DNA from 3 places in the Thermoanaerobacter uzonensis DSM 18761 genome. Region 2 is predicted to be linked to each of the others. Evidence: riboswitches for the same ligand, from Rfam matches in the RefSeq annotation. Region 2 holds a riboswitch; each other region holds the start of a gene.
What was found. Region 2 has a riboswitch for cyclic di-AMP ahead of BUB32_RS07815 (cell wall hydrolase). Riboswitches for the same ligand answer to the same signal wherever they lie in the genome.

Region 1 (5,558 bases), on a different contig from region 2:
AATAGGACTGATGATAAAAAAGTAGTAGAAGATTTGAAAAAAATTTTAAAAAATGCTATCGTAGTGGAAGATACAAATGGAGGCAGTAGTGTTGATATAACTATAATTTTGGGAAAAAATATATAAAGTGGAGGTTGATTTAGTGATAGACGTAAAAGATAAGGTATTTAAAATCTATAAAGTTTTAGAAGATAAGAAAGCTTCTGATATAAAGATTTTGTATATAGGAGACTTAACAATTGTTGCAGATTATTTTATTATTGCCACTGGCAATTCGGATACTCACGTTAAAGCATTGATAGACGAAATTGAAAAAAAACTTATGGAAGACGGCATTTTTGTTGGTCATATTGAAGGTTACAATTGGGGTAAGTGGGTTTTAATGGATTATGGTGATGTAATAGTTCACATATTTCAACAACCCGAAAGGGAATTTTATAATTTAGAAAGATTGTGGGCAGATGCAAAGGAAATAGTGCTTGACAACCTTGTTTGAGGCATGTATAATAACGTTAATAAATTTTTTATTAATATCTTATCTTTTGTGCGGATATTTTTATAGCCCTATCAGTAATTTTTCATTACCTCATTGAATATATTTAATATTGTATGATTAGGGGGATTTAAAGCCAATGAAGACACATCCTATCTTGAAGAGCATAATCCCTATGATGGAAGGAATAGCACATACGTTTGGAAAAAATTGTGAAGTAGCATTGCATGACTTTTCTTCTCCACAAAGTCCAATTATCGCAATTGTAAACGGGCATGTAACAGGAAGAGATGTAGGGAGCCCTTTACCTGAAACTATATCGAAAGTATTAAAATCTGATAACGTAGAAAATTTAACAAATTACAAAAATAAAGGCAAAGATGGAAAAATTTTAAAGTCATCTGCTCTTTTTATAAAAGATGAAAATGGTAAACCTGTTGGATGCCTTACCATCAATATTGATATTTCGGAATTTATAATGGTAAAAAATACTTTATCAGAGTTTTGTGATGTGACGGATACCAATGAAGAGGCTCGAGAGGCTTATACAGGTAGTGTTAGCGATGTGCTGGAAAGTATAGTAAACACAACGTTAGAAAATTACGGGAAACCTGTGAATTTCATGACAAAAGAAGAGAAGGTACAAGTGGTTAAGATGTTGGATGAAAAAGGGACTTTTTTGATAAGAGGTGCTGTGGATTACGTAGCAAAAATATTGTGTGTTTCCAGATATACTATATATAATTACTTAGATGAAATAAGGGTAGGAGAGGATTTTGGGAAATATTAGTATGTTTTCCTTTACAACTTTTTGATTTTATGATATAATAAAAATAAATTGAAAATTAAATAAAATGCTAAACGCTGAATTCGTAAAGAAGCGGGGGAACCACTTTCCGGGGTGAATCCATCTTTGTAATAAGATGGTAGGGTTATCTTTCGACCCGAATCCGTCAGCTAACCTCGTAAGCGTTGAAAGAGGAGGATGATAGCATTGGTGTCTTTTTGTGTCTTTTCAGACACCGAAGGTTAAAGCTATAGATTTTCCTCTATAGCTTTTTCATTTCTTTAAAAGGGGGTAGTCAAAATGAAGCAACTCTCTTTTGCAGTAATTGGAGCTGGGAATGGGGGTCAAGCGATATCCGGGCATCTCGCTTTAAAAGGTTATAAAGTTAATTTGTTCAATAGAACCTATCAAAAATTACTTCCTATTATAGAAAAAGGTGGAATTGAACTAGAAGGAGAAGTGGAAGGCTTTGGTAAGTTAAATGTGATAACTGATGACATGGAGAAAGCTATTAGAGATGTTGACATAATTTTAGTTGTAGTTCCTGCTTCTGCCCATTATAAAATTGCTGAAGAGATGCTGCCATATCTTAAGGATGGTCAAATAATTGTATTAAATCCTGGAAGAACTGGTGGTGCTTTAGAGCTTTATAATGTTATAAGAAAAAGAGGAGATTTAGATGTAGTTATTGCAGAAACAGATACTTTTATATATGCCTGCAGGTCTTCCATGGGAAAATCGAAAATATATAAGATAAAGGAAGTTGTATCTGTTGCTGCAATACCTAAAGATAGAACACAAATGGTGGTGGAAGCACTTAATACTGCCTTTTCTCAATTTATTCCAGCACAAAATGTTCTTGAAACGAGTTTTAACAATTTTGGAGCTGTTTTTCATCCTACACCCACTCTTTTGAATGCAGCGAGAATAGAAACTACTAAAGGTAATTTTGAATATTATCGTGAAGGTATTTCTCCTTCTGTTGCAAAGATATTGGAGAAAATAGACAATGAGAGAATGATGGTGGCAAAAACCCTGGGTGTAAACGCTATTTCAGCTAAAAGATGGCTAAAAGAAAGTTATAATACGGAAGGAGAAAATCTATATGAGGCAATTCAAAATACAAAAGCTTATGTTGGTTTATTAGCTCCTCAAACATTAGACTGTCGTTATATATTTGAAGACGTTCCTATGAGTTTGGTGCCTATGTCTTCTATAGGGAAAGAAATAGGCATTAAGACTCCAACTATTGATGCTGTTATACATCTTGCTTCAGTTATGCATGGAAAAGATTATTGGAAAATTGGAAGAACGGCTGAAAAGCTTGGCATACAAGGTATGACAGTTGAAGAAATTATAGAATTGGTGGAAGGAAAAAGAAAGGAGGTAACGACAGCATGAAAAAGTTAATTGTAGCGGCAGCGATAGGCAATTGCGTCCATGTAGCAGGTGTGTATAATTTTTTGAGATTTGCAGAACAGCAAGGTTATGAGACTGTATTTTTAGGCCCTGCAGTTCCTATTAAAAAATTGATTGAAGCTGTTAAAGAACATAAGCCAGAGATTGTAGGAGTAAGCTTTAGACTAACTCCGTCAGCTCTTGAAAAACTTTTAGAAGAACTTAAAAGAGAAATAGAATTTAACAATTTAAAAGATATAAAATGGGTGTTTGGTGGTACAGAACCTAATGCAGAAGTAGCGAGAAGGTCGGGAATATTTGCAGCAGTTTTTGATGGTAAAAATGGCGATGAAGCTACAATTAATTTTTTAAGAGGAGGAAGTACAAATCATAGACAGCGGGTTTTTGCTGATACACTAATAGGAAGAATAGAGGACAAATTCCCCTATCCTATCATAAGACACCACTTTGGGCTTCCTTCATTGGAAGATACTATAGAAGGTGTTAAGAAGATAGCAGAGGCAGAAATTTTAGATGTAATTTCTCTTGCCCCAGACCAAAATGCACAAGAACACTTCTTTGATAAAAAATATGACAAAGCTTTAGATGGAGCAGGCGGTGTCCCTATAAGAAAGGAAGAAGACTTATTAAGGATATATGAGGCTTCAAGAAGAGGTAATTATCCTCTTTTAAGGTGCTATAGTGGCACAAATGACGTATTTAAGATGGCAGAAATGCTTTTAAGAACGATCCACAATGCGTGGGCAGCAATACCACTTAGCTGGTACAATGTTCTCGATGGAAGAGGTCCAAGAGATGTTAATACTTCAATCAGAGAAAATCAACAATTGATGAAATGGCACGCCGAAAGGGGTGTACCAGTGGAGGTAAATGAGCCACACCATTGGAGCTTGAGGGATGCTCATGATGTAATTGGGGTAACAATGGCATATCTTGCGGCATATAATGCAAAGAAAATGGGTGTTAGAGACTATGTAGCTCAGTTTATGTTTAACGTGCCTGCTTCTATTTCACCAAAAATGGATTTGGCAAAGATGTTGGCTAAGATAGAGCTAATAGAAGAATTGCAAGATGAAAATTTCAGAGTTATAAGGCAAGCAAGAGCAGGACTTGCAAGTTTTCCAACTGACCTTTTAGAGGCTAAAGGCCAATTGGCTTCTAGTGCTTATCTCTCTATGGCTATAAGACCTCATATATATCACGTAGTGGGATATTGTGAAGCTCATCATGCTGCAACGCCAGAAGATATAATTGAAAGCGTTAAAATAGTAAAAGCCGTGATAAAAAACTCTATGTTTGGAATGCCTGATTTGACTCAGGATAAAGAAGTAATTCAAAGAAAAGAACAGTTAAAGAAAGAGACAAGGGTTTTATTGGAAGCGATAAAGAGCTTGGCACCTCACAGTCCTGATCCACTTTCTGATCCAGACGTATTAGCATTGGCTATAAAGATTGGTCTATTAGATGCACCTCATCTCAAAGGTAACAAATACGCTAAAGGAGCACTACAAACCAAAGTTATAGATGGGGCATGCTATGCTTATGACTATGAAAAACACAGAATAATACCTGAAAAAGAAAGGGTAGAAAAGATTTTACGTGAATATGGAAAATCAACTATAGAAGTGTGAAAATTCAGGAACGTAAGATCTTTTCTTACGTTCCTATTTAATTTGTTTTATATCTAAAAGGGAGGAATGATAGGAAATGTGTGGATTAGCAGGAATTATAGGAACTGGTGATAAGAGCAAAGTACAAAGGATGCTTGAGAAAATACGACATCGTGGCCCGGATGAGTCAGGTATTTTTGCAGACGAAAATATTACATTAGGCCATAATAGGTTGACAATAATTGACCTTTATCATGGACGGCAACCTATAAAAAACGAAGATGGCAGATATTGGCTTATTTATAATGGAGAAATTTACAATTACCAATTATTGCATAAAGAGTTAAAAAATCATATTTTCTACACAGATACTGATAGTGAAGTAATAGTTCATTTGTATGAAGAACTAGGTAAAAATTGTGTTAACTATATTGATGGAATGTTTGCTTTAGCTATTTATGACTCTGAAAAAAAGACCATATTTATTGCTCGCGATCCCTTAGGAATAAAGCCATTGTATTATGGTAAAACAAAAGAAGGCTATTTTGCCTTTGCTTCAGAGATCAAAGCACTTCAGGAAGTAACTGATGATATAAATGAATTTCCTAATGGATATATTTATACAACTGGAAACGGATTTGAGAGATATTATTCAATTCCGCAGGATCCGATGCATTTTGCAGATGTTGATAATATTATTAATGGATTAAGGCTTAGATTAGAGGATTCAGTAAGAAAAAGGTTGATTGCTGATGTGCCTGTTGGAGTATTTTTAAGTGGTGGATTGGATAGTAGCCTTATAGCAGCAATAGCAGCAAAATACAAAAATCCCCTTCACTCATTTGCAGTAGGTGTTGAAGGAAGTAATGACTTAAAGAATGCCAGAGTTGTTGCTGATTATGTAGGTACGATTCACCATGAATTTATTTATACAGAGGAGGACATAAAAAAAGTTTTGCCCAAAGTTATATATCATCTTGAATCCTGTGATCCAGCCTTAGTCAGAAGTGCTGTTGCAACATATTTTGTATCAAAACTTGCAAGCAATTACGTAAAAGTTATCCTTTCGGGAGAAGGTGCTGATGAGTTATTTAGCGGATACCATTACCTTAAAAATTATACAAATCCTTGGGAATTACAATCTGAATTAAAATATATAACTCGAAATTTGCATAATACAAATCTTCAAAGAGTTGACAGAATGACAATGGCACATTCCATTGAGGGACGTGTACCATTTTTAGATTTA
Region 2 (5,558 bases):
AAAGATTTTTGTTAATTAATTCCTCAAGTCTTCTAAACCGAGCTAATACTGTTATTCCATTTAAAACCATACAATCTATTATTTTATAGTTACTATCAACAGCCATTATTAGAATCGCTCCACTGGAAAAATATCCTTTCTTAGTACCAACGACCAGTTTCCCTTTAGTGGCTAATTTATTACTAACTTCATGATAATTTTTTATTTGAAAATAAGTAAATATACTCTGAATAATCCACAATATCCCTATTACCAAAAGAATATTCTTGAAATCCATATCAACCAACCTCTTTATTGAACATTTGATATTTTAAATTTCATTTGTTCAGTTTATTTCATTATATCAAACGAGCTCTAAAATTGTCAATACATTTTAAATATTTCTTTAAATTGTTTTTTATTTAACAATTAGATTTTAAACATTTGCTAATTATTATTTTTCGAGTTGCAACTTTTTTTATAATCTTCAATCAAAAATAGATATAAAAATAGTCCCAATACACACCTTTTTTTGTGTATTGGGACTATTTTACGTATACCTTATTCCTCTACAAAATATTTTCCTTCACGGATATCGAAGATTATCTTTATAATTTTATCTGTCAATAATTCGAAAATTTTTTCACCCTTTTCTTTTGTTGCAAGAGTAGCATCTCCAGACATGGCATTTTCATAAAGTACTTTTCCTCTGTCTTTAAAGTAAACCCTATAAAGAGGCTTTTTTAAATTTTTTGTCGCTTTATCCATTTGAACAAGTCTTTCATCGTAATATAAAATGGCAGATGTTTCATCTTCTCCTGCATGGCCTTGACCTTGTGTGATAGTAAGTATTTCCTTTGTAAAGTCCAGCCACCAATTTATTGTTAAAACTACCATTCCAAGCTGGACTAGCTTTTCACTGGCAAGATTGAGAGCATTTATGTTTCCCCCATGTCCGTTTAAAAAAATAAGTTTTTTAAGTCCATTTTCATATAAGCTTTTACCCACTGCATACACGTACTCCGCTAATACTTCTGAAGGCACATGAATTGTGCCAGGGTAGACAGATAAGTCGTAACTTTGCCCATATGGTATTTCAGGTGCAATCCACACATAATCGCCAATTTTTCTTTCAATCATCTCACAAAAAAGTCTAGGCGAAAAAATATCAGTTCCCAAAGGAAGGTGATGTCCATGAGCCTCAACAGAGCCTACAGGAATTATAACTATATCTGATTTTTGCAAGTTTTTTTGAAAGTCATCAGAAGCATAGTTTATTAAATACATGTAACTCCTCTCCCTATTTTGATTATTACAAATTAAGGGTATCATAATTCAAATCAAATTTAAATATACCTACATCATTCTCATCATAATATTTTTCCTCCTTTCTTCCTTTCAAAAATAATTATACACCGCCATTATGAAAAACTTATGAACCAGTTTTTATAGGAGAATTTTAACAGTAAACTTACTCCCTTTATTTATCTCGCTTTCAACGTTCATTTTGCCTCCATGGGCTAGTACTATGGCTTTTGCAATCGAAAGCCCTATTCCACTTCCACCTGTTTCACGATTTCTTGATTTTTCTCCTCTGTAAAACCTTTCAAAAATAAAAGGAATATCATCTTTTGATATGCCCATTCCATTATCTTCTACAATAAATACTGCATAATCGCCATCTTTATAAAAGTCTATTTTTATTTTGCACCTACAGGAGTATATTTATTTGATTTCTCCCTTGGCTAAGCGTATATCAAGTATTTTCTTTGCTTCATCCACTTTGTTTGCATTTAAATTATTAATCATTCTTTGCAGGTCACCTGTTTTGTACAAATAAAAGCCAATTGCCAAGATTAATATAAAACCCATACTTTTCAACTCCTTTCTATTTATCGAAAAATTGTTAACTTGCTTTCAACTTTATTTTAAAACTTACTTTTGAAAAAAATATGAAGAGAAAATAAATACAGTTTAATTAAAATAATTTCCAAAAGTAGGCGATTAGATTTTTGCGAACTGTGATGTATAATATATTAAAAGAAGTTTATCAAACTATTTTCATAAGCCAAGTTAAGGTACGCTCGCGGTGAAATTACTTCAGACGAGTATACAGGAATAGTTAAAATGTTAAAAAAATAAGCTAAATAATTTGGCATTATTGCTGTTTACATTGCTCCTATTGACATTTTATGATAAATTTTTTACAATATATTGAGTAGAGGGGAGTAGTTCGCATAGCTTATATGTGGTAAAGTCAACATATCGGGAAACCCTGGCTTTACCTTAAAGAACGAGACCTTTACATAATATGTTTTACATATTATGTAAAGGTCTTAATTTATTTATAGAGGAAATATAATAGTTGGGGAGGCAATAAAATGGAGGCACTTGTCACATCATTTATCCTTATCTTTACTTCTGAGATGGGAGATAAGTCACAGCTCATGTCAATGGCCTTTGCTACTCTTTTTAAAGTAAGGACTGTTCTTATAAGTATATTTATCGCAGCCTTGATAAACAATGGTATTGCTGTGATATTTGGTTCGTATATCACCGAATACATTCCCATTTTTTATATAAAATTTTCAGCTGCTTTATTATTTTTGTTTTTTGGAATTTCAACTTTAATAGAGGAAGAAACAAAACAGGAAAAAATAAAAAATTCAAAATACAGTCCTGTTGCAACTATTATAAGTACATATGTACTATCAGAATTTGGAGACAAAACGCAATTGGCTGCTATAGCTTTGACTGCATCATACAACAGTCCTCTGTACATATTAATAGGTACTATGCTTGGGATATTTTTAGCAGATATATTAGGAATAATTGTAGGTATCTATTTCAATAAAAAAATTCCCTCTCAATACTTAAAATATCTATCTTCTTTCATATTCATCGCCTTTGGCCTTTCTACTTTGTATAAATTGTTTTTCTAAGCCAAAAACGGGTACTTAAATTGTACCCGTTTTTGGCCCTCTCATCGGAAGTTTTACCTGCCGTAACAGAAAACCATATTGCCTATTCTTGCCGCTATAGGAAGTGACCACAACCACGCATTAGTAGAACTTTGGTCAAAATAATACAATGCTCCGTTTGTTGGGTCAACACCACTTAACGCATCTCTTGCTGCACTTATAGCGTCAGCTGAGGCAGGTCTATTTATCCACCCATTTAACACAGGAGTAAATTGGTAATTTCCGTATGCATCGACTTGATATATCACGTCTTTTATAGTATTAGGGAAAATACCACTTTTAACTCTGTTTATTACTACGGCCGCAACTGCTACTTTAGCCTGGTATGGTTCTCCATCTGCTTCCGCGGTAACAAGTCGCGCAAGGAGGTCAAATTCCTCTTTTGTGTAGGGTATTACACCCCTTTCAATAGAACCTCTGCTGACATCCTGATATGTCCTATTAGAAGAAGTATCACGAGGTATAATAAAGACTTGTCCAGGATATATTATGTCGCTTTTGTATCCGTTTGCAGATTTGAGCATATCAACAGTAATGCCGTATTTTAAAGCAATTAAGTACAAGCTGTCACCTTTTTGGACAACATATGTGTTATCACTACCCGGCACTTGTAAAACTTGCCCTGGATATATTATTGTACTTTGAAGGCCGTTTAAAGACATCAGCTTAGTATAGGTAGTTCCGTATTTTTGACTTATACCCCATAAGGTATCGCCGGGTTTAACTGTGTAAGTTGCGGCAAATACTGATTGGGAAATAAACAATCCGGCTATAATTGATACGATGAGAGGTTTGACCTTGATGCGAATATTAAACATGTTGTTCCCCCTTTTGCCTCCGAGGTTAGTTGACGGGTTCGGGTTAGGGACACCCTACCACAAAAGTGGATTCACCCCAATTTAGTTCCCCCGTACCCCTTATCGGGGATTCGGCATATTTTTAACTAAATTATAGCCGGATATTTAACTTGTGTCCATATTAAACTGGTGGAAAGATAGGTAATGTTATGGTAAATTCACTGCCTTTCCCTAATTCACTTTTTACAATAACACTTCCTCTGTGTTCTTCGATAATCCATTTAGCAATAGCTAATCCCAACCCTGCACCACCTGTCTCTTTAGCTCTCGCTTTATCTACCCTGTAAAACCTATCAAAAATATGTGGAATATCTTCTTGTGGTATGCCTATGCCATCATCTTTAATTTTTATATAGGCTTTTGAATTATCTTTCCCCATTTCAATTTCTATATTGCCATCTGAAGAAGTGTATTTTGCTGCATTGTCTAAAAATATCCTTATAAGCTCTTTAATGAGTTTTTTGTCAGCCGTTATATTTATATCATTTTGCCCTTTCACAACTATATTTTTGTTTTCATTTAACATTTTTATTTCCTCTGCAACTTCTTTTATTACATCCTTTAAATTAAACTCTTCCTTATTTAACTTTATCGATTTATTGTCTCCTTTTGCCAACAGAAGGAGTCTTTCGATGAGATGTTCCATGTCTAACGTCTCTTTTTTAATCGCCTCTATGGCCTCTTGCAATACAGCCTTGTCATCTTTTCCCCATCTATCCAACATGTCAATATACCCTTTTATTACAGAAATTGGGGTTCTAAGTTCGTGAGAAGCATCTGAGACAAACATGTTCTGCCTTTTAAAAGAATCTTCCAACCTATCCAGCATGTCATTAAAGGTTTTTGCTAATCTTGTAAGTTCATCGTCTTCTCCATATATTTTAAGTCTTTTATTTAACCCATAGGCATCTATCTCTCTTACTTCTTTTGTCATATAATCCACAGGTCTTAAAGCCTTCTTCGTAACGAAATATCCTGCAATAAAGGACACAAAAATTCCTGCCGCATCCGCAAAAAACATCAAAATAAAAAGTAGTTTCAAAAACAAATATTCATTTTCCATGTCCTTTATCACTTGGATGTAGAAGACTTTATCGTCGCTTTTAAAAATGGTATTGATGTAAGTCAAATCCTTATCATATTTGTCAATTTTAATAGGAATATCTATATTTACATCGTGAGGAATATTAATTTTTTCTAATCTTTTAGAAGAATAAATGACATTCCCTTTTTCATCAAATATTTTTGTATAAATATTTTCATGTGGTATGCTTGAAAAAATCAAATCTTTTTCAGATAATTTGACGTCTCCTTTTATTTCCCCCAGTTTACTTTTTATAGCCTCTGCCTGGCTTGTTACTTGGTCCATTGCTTGGTATATTAAATAATATTTTAAGCCGTAAAGCACAGAAGCATTAAGCACAACCAGTATTACTGAAAAAACTACAGAATAAAGAAGAGCTATCCTTAAAGTTATACGGCGGGGCCACAACTTAATCTTCATCTTTATCCTCCTTCAAAGTGTACCCCACTCCTCTTATGGTGTGGATTAACTTCAGGTCAAAAGGGTCGTCAATTTTGCTCCTCAAATACCTTATATATACATCCACTATGTTAGTATCTCCATAATAATCATAGCCCCACACGCACTCAAGGATTTTTTCCCTTGTCAAAGCTATATTCGCATTTTTAATTAAAAACTCTAAAAGGTCAAATTCTTTCTTTGTAAGTTCAATTTTTA
Region 3 (5,558 bases), on a different contig from region 2:
AACTTTAAAGCCTGTTCCTCAATTAGCAGAAAATTGGGAAATAAGTGGACTTAATATAAAATTTTATTTAAAAAAGAATGTTAAATGGCAGGATGGAGTAAGTTTTACGGCTAATGATGTAAAATTTACTTTTGATTCTTTTAAAAGTAATGATGTAAAAAGCCCTTATAAGGACATTCTCATTAACTATCTCTCCTCTTATAAGACAAACGGGGATTATGAATTTGAAATTATTCTAAATAAACCTGTTGCGAACCCAATAGCTTTGTTTACTTTTCCTATTCTAGCAGAGCATCAATATAAAGGTAAGGAAGATATTTTAAATAAAGATATTGTACCTATTGGTACAGGGCCATATAAGATATCTTCTTACAGCGTTGGCAGAGAAGTTATTTTTGAAAGAAATCCTTATTATAGAGGCGACAAACCTTATATAGATAGTATAGTATTTAAAATTGTGCCTAATGAAAATGCTATGATAACATCTTTTCAAAGCAAAGAAGCAGATTTTACTTTTTTAAATGACATAGACTGGGATAAGTATAAAGAACTTTCAAATGTAAATATTTACAAATATGTTATGCAAGATTATGTATTTATGGCTCCTAATTATCAAAATCCAGCTTTGAAAGATTCAAATGTCAGGAAAGCAATGTGCTATGGAATAGATGTTGACAAAATTTTAAAAGAAGTATATTTTAGTCATGGGTTAAAGTCATGTATTCCGGTCCGTCCTGATTCATGGCTTTATAGCAATAAAATAGTATCTCATAGTTACGATATAAAAGAGGCAAATAAAATATTAGAGGAAAGTGGTTGGAATTTAGTTAAAGGGATAAGAAGCAATGGAACTTATCAGCTCAAATTTGATTTGCTGGTAAATGCAAATAATCCATATTTGATTAAAGTTGCTCAAATTATAAAGAATAATTTAAAAGATGTAGGAATTGAAATAAACATTGTACCAAAAGATTGGGACAATTTACTAAGTTCTGTATATTCAGGTAAATTTGATTTGGCGTTAATGGAGTGGAATTTAAGTTATAATCAAGATATGTCTACAATGTTTATGACAAAAGGCAAAGACAATTTTATGGGTTATAGTAATTCTAAAGTTGATGAAATATATAGTAGAATTTTTTATGATTCACAAGAGAATTCTTTAAAAACAGATTATCAAGCTTTGGAAGAAGTTTTTTTAGAGGAACAACCCATAATTGGCCTTTTCTATATTGAAGGAGCAGTTATGGCATATGACAATGTAAAAGTTGTGGGCCCTACTGGATTTAATGTTTTTAACAATATAGAAAAATGGTATATAAAAAAGTAGTGTAAAGTTATCCTAGAATTTAAAGAAAAACAAGCATACCGTAAAAACTTTGATTTAAGATATTTCAAGGGTTGTACTGAAAATTATCCTACAGTATCTTGACACCATCCTTAACAGAATAATAGTTGACAAAAATAAAGAAAGGAAGATTGTTAATGAAAAAAGAAAATGTAAAGTTTAAGATTGTTTTTATACTGCTAATATATACTTATTTAATTGTAAGTAACATATTACTTCAAAAGATGAACCGTATTTCGGAAATTACATATAACCAAATAATACTTATATGGAGCAATCTAATTTTTTATTTTGTTTTAGGGATATTATTAACTATTCCCTTTTTTTTGAGTGAAGCTAAGAAAAAAGGTAAATGGGGGATAAATTATAAATATTTATTAACTTTTATTTTACCTTTAGTTATCATAGTTTTTCCCTATTTTTACCCTGTTTCGTTAGATTTCTTCTATCTAGTATATATATCAGAGCATATCATTAATGCACTGGCTGTTGTATCAGGGTATTCGTTAATTTTCATAATTAATAAGAAAGACTAAGAAATAAATTAGTAGAATACTTTTAATATGACAATATCACAAAATAATAACACAGGACTAAAAATAGGTATTGACACTGACCTAAAAAGATTATATAATTCATAGTGTGACGAAATTAAATAAAGCATGCGGTGGTGGCGGAACTGGCAGACGCGTACGTTTGAGGGGCGTATGGGGTTTCCCGTGTGGGTTCAAGTCCCACCCTCCGCACCATAAAAGAGAAAGAGGCGTTAAGCCTTTTATTTTTTTGTCACACAAATTATTAATTTTTTATAAAATATATTAAAAAAAGATTAAAAAGTTTAAGAAAATGTAATGTAAACATTGACTTTGACTATGTAATATGATAAGATAAGACAAAAGGACAAAATATGCAATCTTGCCGAATCCGAAAGGTACGGAGGAACCGCTTTTTGGGGTTAATCTGTAGCTTTAAGCTGCAGTAGGGATACCTTCTGTCCCGCACCCGACAGCTAACTCCGGAGGCAATAAAGGAAGGAGATTTGCAGTGGATCAGCGAATAGGAAAGATGATTTTTGGAATTTCTGTGTTTGGCGCGACGCTGATAGGTAGTTCTTTTTTGAACCCGGCGTTTGCGGAAGTATTAGGAATTGGAAAGGTGACAGGCAATTATGTAAATGTGCGAACTCAAGGAAGCTTATCAGGAAATATTATTACTCGCTTAAATTGGAATGACACAGTGACGGTGTTAGATAAGCAAAACGGGTGGTACAAGATAAAGCTTTTTGATGGAAGAGAAGGATGGATTTTTGGTGAATATTTATCTGTAAGAAATCCTTCTAATGTCTCAAGAGGAGATTCGGAAAGATCAGCAAGTGTTGGTATAGTGACAGGTAGTTATGTTAATGTGAGAAGTGAAGCGGGTTTATCGGGTAGAATTATAACACAGCTTAACAAAAATACTACAGTGACTGTATTAGATAATCAAAATGGGTGGTACAAGATAAAGCTTTCTGATGGAAGAGAAGGATGGATTTACGGAGAATATTTAGCAGTAAGAAGCTCATCGAATGTTTCAAGAGGCGAAGTAGATAGAAGTTTGGCAGATAAGTTAATAGATTTTGCTAAATCTTTTGTTGGAACTCCTTATGTCTATGGAGGTTCAACTCCAAAAGGATTTGATTGTTCCGGCTTTGTTTACTATGTATTTAGGAATTTTGGCTTTGCTTTGCCAAGAACTGCAGATGAGCAAGCTACAGTAGGAGAAAAGGTTAGTTATGACAGTTTAGTTCCAGGAGATTTAGTGTTTTTTAAGACGCTGGGAAGCAGTGTTATAAATCATGTAGGAATATACATAGGCAATGGGGAATTTATAAATAGTTCTTCAGGTAGGGGAATGGTTATGATAAGTCCCTTATATGAAGGATATTATAGGGATCATTACGTTACTGCGAGACGTATTATAAAATAGGGTCAACTATTAGTGTTGGCCCGGTGGAATATTTAAGGGACGATGTAAGGATTTTTTTAAAAATTTTATTAATCTCATGGGATTTTGTAAGCAAACGGAGAGTGCTCGTAGAGAGTGCTCTTTTTTATATTGACTATTTTTATTCCTTGAGATATTATATAATACTGTATACGCGATATAGCCTATTTTATGGAAGGAGATACCTTATGAAATTTGTAAGAGAAGATGTAAGAAATATAGCCATTATTGCTCATGTTGATCATGGAAAAACTACTTTGGTTGATGCCATGCTTAAACAAAGCGGTATTTTTAGGGAAAATGAAAAAGTTGAGGAAAGAATCTTGGATTTTAATGATTTGGAAAGAGAAAGAGGCATAACAATTCTTGCTAAAAATACCGCTATACGATATAAAGATGTGAAAATAAATATAGTTGATACACCAGGACATGCAGATTTTAGCGGTGAAGTAGAGCGAGTATTAAAAATGGTAGATGGGGTACTTTTGCTGGTGGATTCTTTTGAAGGACCTATGCCGCAGACCCGTTTTGTGTTAAGTAAAGCGTTGGAACTGGATCTAAAACCTATAGTTGTTATAAATAAAATTGATAGACCTGATGCAAGACCGGAAGAGGTTATTGACGAAGTTTTAGATTTATTTATTGAATTAGGAGCAAATGATGACCAAATTGATTTCCCTGTTGTCTACACATCTGCAAAAGAAGGTATAGCAAAATTAAGTTTAGAAGAAGAGTCTCATGACTTGAGACCTCTTTTTGATACAATTTTAGACTATATTCCTGCACCAATGGGAGATATTGAGGCACCATTGCAACTTATAGTGACTACTTTAGATTATGATGATTACATTGGGAGAATTGCCATTGGAAAAGTAGTTAGAGGAAAAATAATTTCAGGGGAAGAAGCGTCTATATGTAAAAGAGATGGGTCAATACAAAAAGTTCACATAAATAATCTATATCAGTTTGAAGGATTAAAAAGAGTGCAAGTAGAAGAAGCAAGCTTGGGAGATATTGTGGCGGTTTCTGGCATAAGCGATATTGAGATTGGAGAGACCATTGCAGATAAGGATAATCCTGAAGCGGTAGACTTTGTTCGAATAGAAGAGCCTACAGTTTCTATGACTTTTAGTGTAAATACCAGTCCTTTTGCTGGAACTGAGGGTAAATACGTTACTTCAAGACATTTAAGAGAAAGGCTTTTTAAAGAGCTAGAGACAAACGTCGCGTTACGAGTTGAAGAAACAGATTCTACTGATTCTTTTAAGGTGTCTGGAAGAGGAGAGCTGCATCTTTCTATTTCAATTGAGACTATGAGACGGGAAGGGTATGAATTGCAGGTTTCTAAACCTACGGTGATTTTTAAAGAAATAAATGGTGTAAAAATGGAACCTGTTGAACTTTTGACAATAGATATTCCTGAAGAATATATGGGAGTTGTAATGGAAAAATTAGGGCCGAGAAAAGCTGAATTGATGGATATGCACACATTAAAGCCAGGAACTATAAGGCTTAAGTTTAAAATACCTACACGAGGCTTAATAGGGTATCGGTCTGAATTTTTAACAGATACAAAAGGAAATGGCATAATGACCTCTGTCTTTTATGATTATGAACCTTACAAAGGAGACATTCCTTCTCGTACGAGAGGCGCTCTTATAGCTTTTGAGACAGGAGTTGCGACAACTTATGGCCTTTACAATGCTCAAGAGAGAGGTACACTTTTTATAGAGCCAGGTACAAAAGTGTATGAAGGGATGGTTGTGGGAGTTAATTCAAGAAGTGAAGATATTGATGTCAATGTATGTAAGAAAAAACATGTGACAAATTTAAGGTCTGCAACGGCGGATGAAGCTTTGAGGTTATCACCTGTAAAAAAGATGTCTTTAGAAGAAGCATTAGAATTTATAGATAATGATGAATTGGTTGAAGTTACTCCTCAAAGCATTAGAATACGAAAAAAGATTTTGGATTCTCAACAGAGATATAAAAATGCCAAATATAACAAATAAAGGAGCTTTATGGATCCTTCAGCTTGTTGACAAAGTAAAAATTTTTTAAAATAGGATATTTTGCATCGTCACTCCGATGTCCCAAAGCGACAAAACTAAGCTCGACCTTCGGGTTCCAGCAGGGTCACGGGCACATTCGACCTCCTGTCTCAGGTGTCCGCCTCCGCCATCCTTGGCTTCGGCCCTGCTTCCGCCCTCGGTCTCGCTAAGTT

Region 1: another riboswitch for cyclic di-AMP. It lies ahead of BUB32_RS09615 (NAD/NADP-dependent octopine/nopaline dehydrogenase family protein); the one in region 2 lies ahead of BUB32_RS07815 (cell wall hydrolase).
Region 3: another riboswitch for cyclic di-AMP. It lies ahead of BUB32_RS09395 (C40 family peptidase); the one in region 2 lies ahead of BUB32_RS07815 (cell wall hydrolase).

What each region holds. Positions count from the first base shown of each region.
Region 1 is NZ_FQUR01000015.1:67,987-73,544, forward strand. It holds gene BUB32_RS09600 (LCP family protein) at 1-126, shown strand, start outside; gene rsfS (ribosome silencing factor) at 143-496, shown strand; gene BUB32_RS09610 (helix-turn-helix transcriptional regulator) at 633-1,283, shown strand; cyclic di-AMP (ydaO/yuaA leader) riboswitch at 1,346-1,479, shown strand; gene BUB32_RS09615 (NAD/NADP-dependent octopine/nopaline dehydrogenase family protein) at 1,581-2,681, shown strand; gene BUB32_RS09620 (cobalamin-dependent protein) at 2,678-4,330, shown strand; gene asnB (asparagine synthase B) at 4,407-5,558, shown strand, end outside.
Region 2 is NZ_FQUR01000012.1:10,524-16,081, forward strand. It holds gene BUB32_RS07795 (transcriptional regulator GutM) at 1-277, opposite strand, end outside; gene BUB32_RS07800 (creatininase family protein) at 541-1,266, opposite strand; partial or broken gene BUB32_RS07805 (sensor histidine kinase) at 1,426-1,712, opposite strand; gene BUB32_RS12965 (hypothetical protein) at 1,705-1,851, opposite strand; partial or broken gene BUB32_RS13415 (SHOCT domain-containing protein) at 2,047-2,121, shown strand; gene BUB32_RS07810 (TMEM165/GDT1 family protein) at 2,361-2,921, shown strand; gene BUB32_RS07815 (cell wall hydrolase) at 2,975-3,778, opposite strand; cyclic di-AMP (ydaO/yuaA leader) riboswitch at 3,778-3,904, opposite strand; gene BUB32_RS07820 (sensor histidine kinase) at 3,939-5,321, opposite strand; gene BUB32_RS07825 (response regulator transcription factor) at 5,311-5,558, opposite strand, start outside.
Region 3 is NZ_FQUR01000015.1:30,375-35,932, forward strand. It holds gene BUB32_RS09380 (peptide ABC transporter substrate-binding protein) at 1-1,330, shown strand, start outside; tRNA gene BUB32_RS09390 (tRNA-Leu) at 2,013-2,097, shown strand; cyclic di-AMP (ydaO/yuaA leader) riboswitch at 2,255-2,387, shown strand; gene BUB32_RS09395 (C40 family peptidase) at 2,393-3,316, shown strand; gene typA (translational GTPase TypA) at 3,523-5,346, shown strand.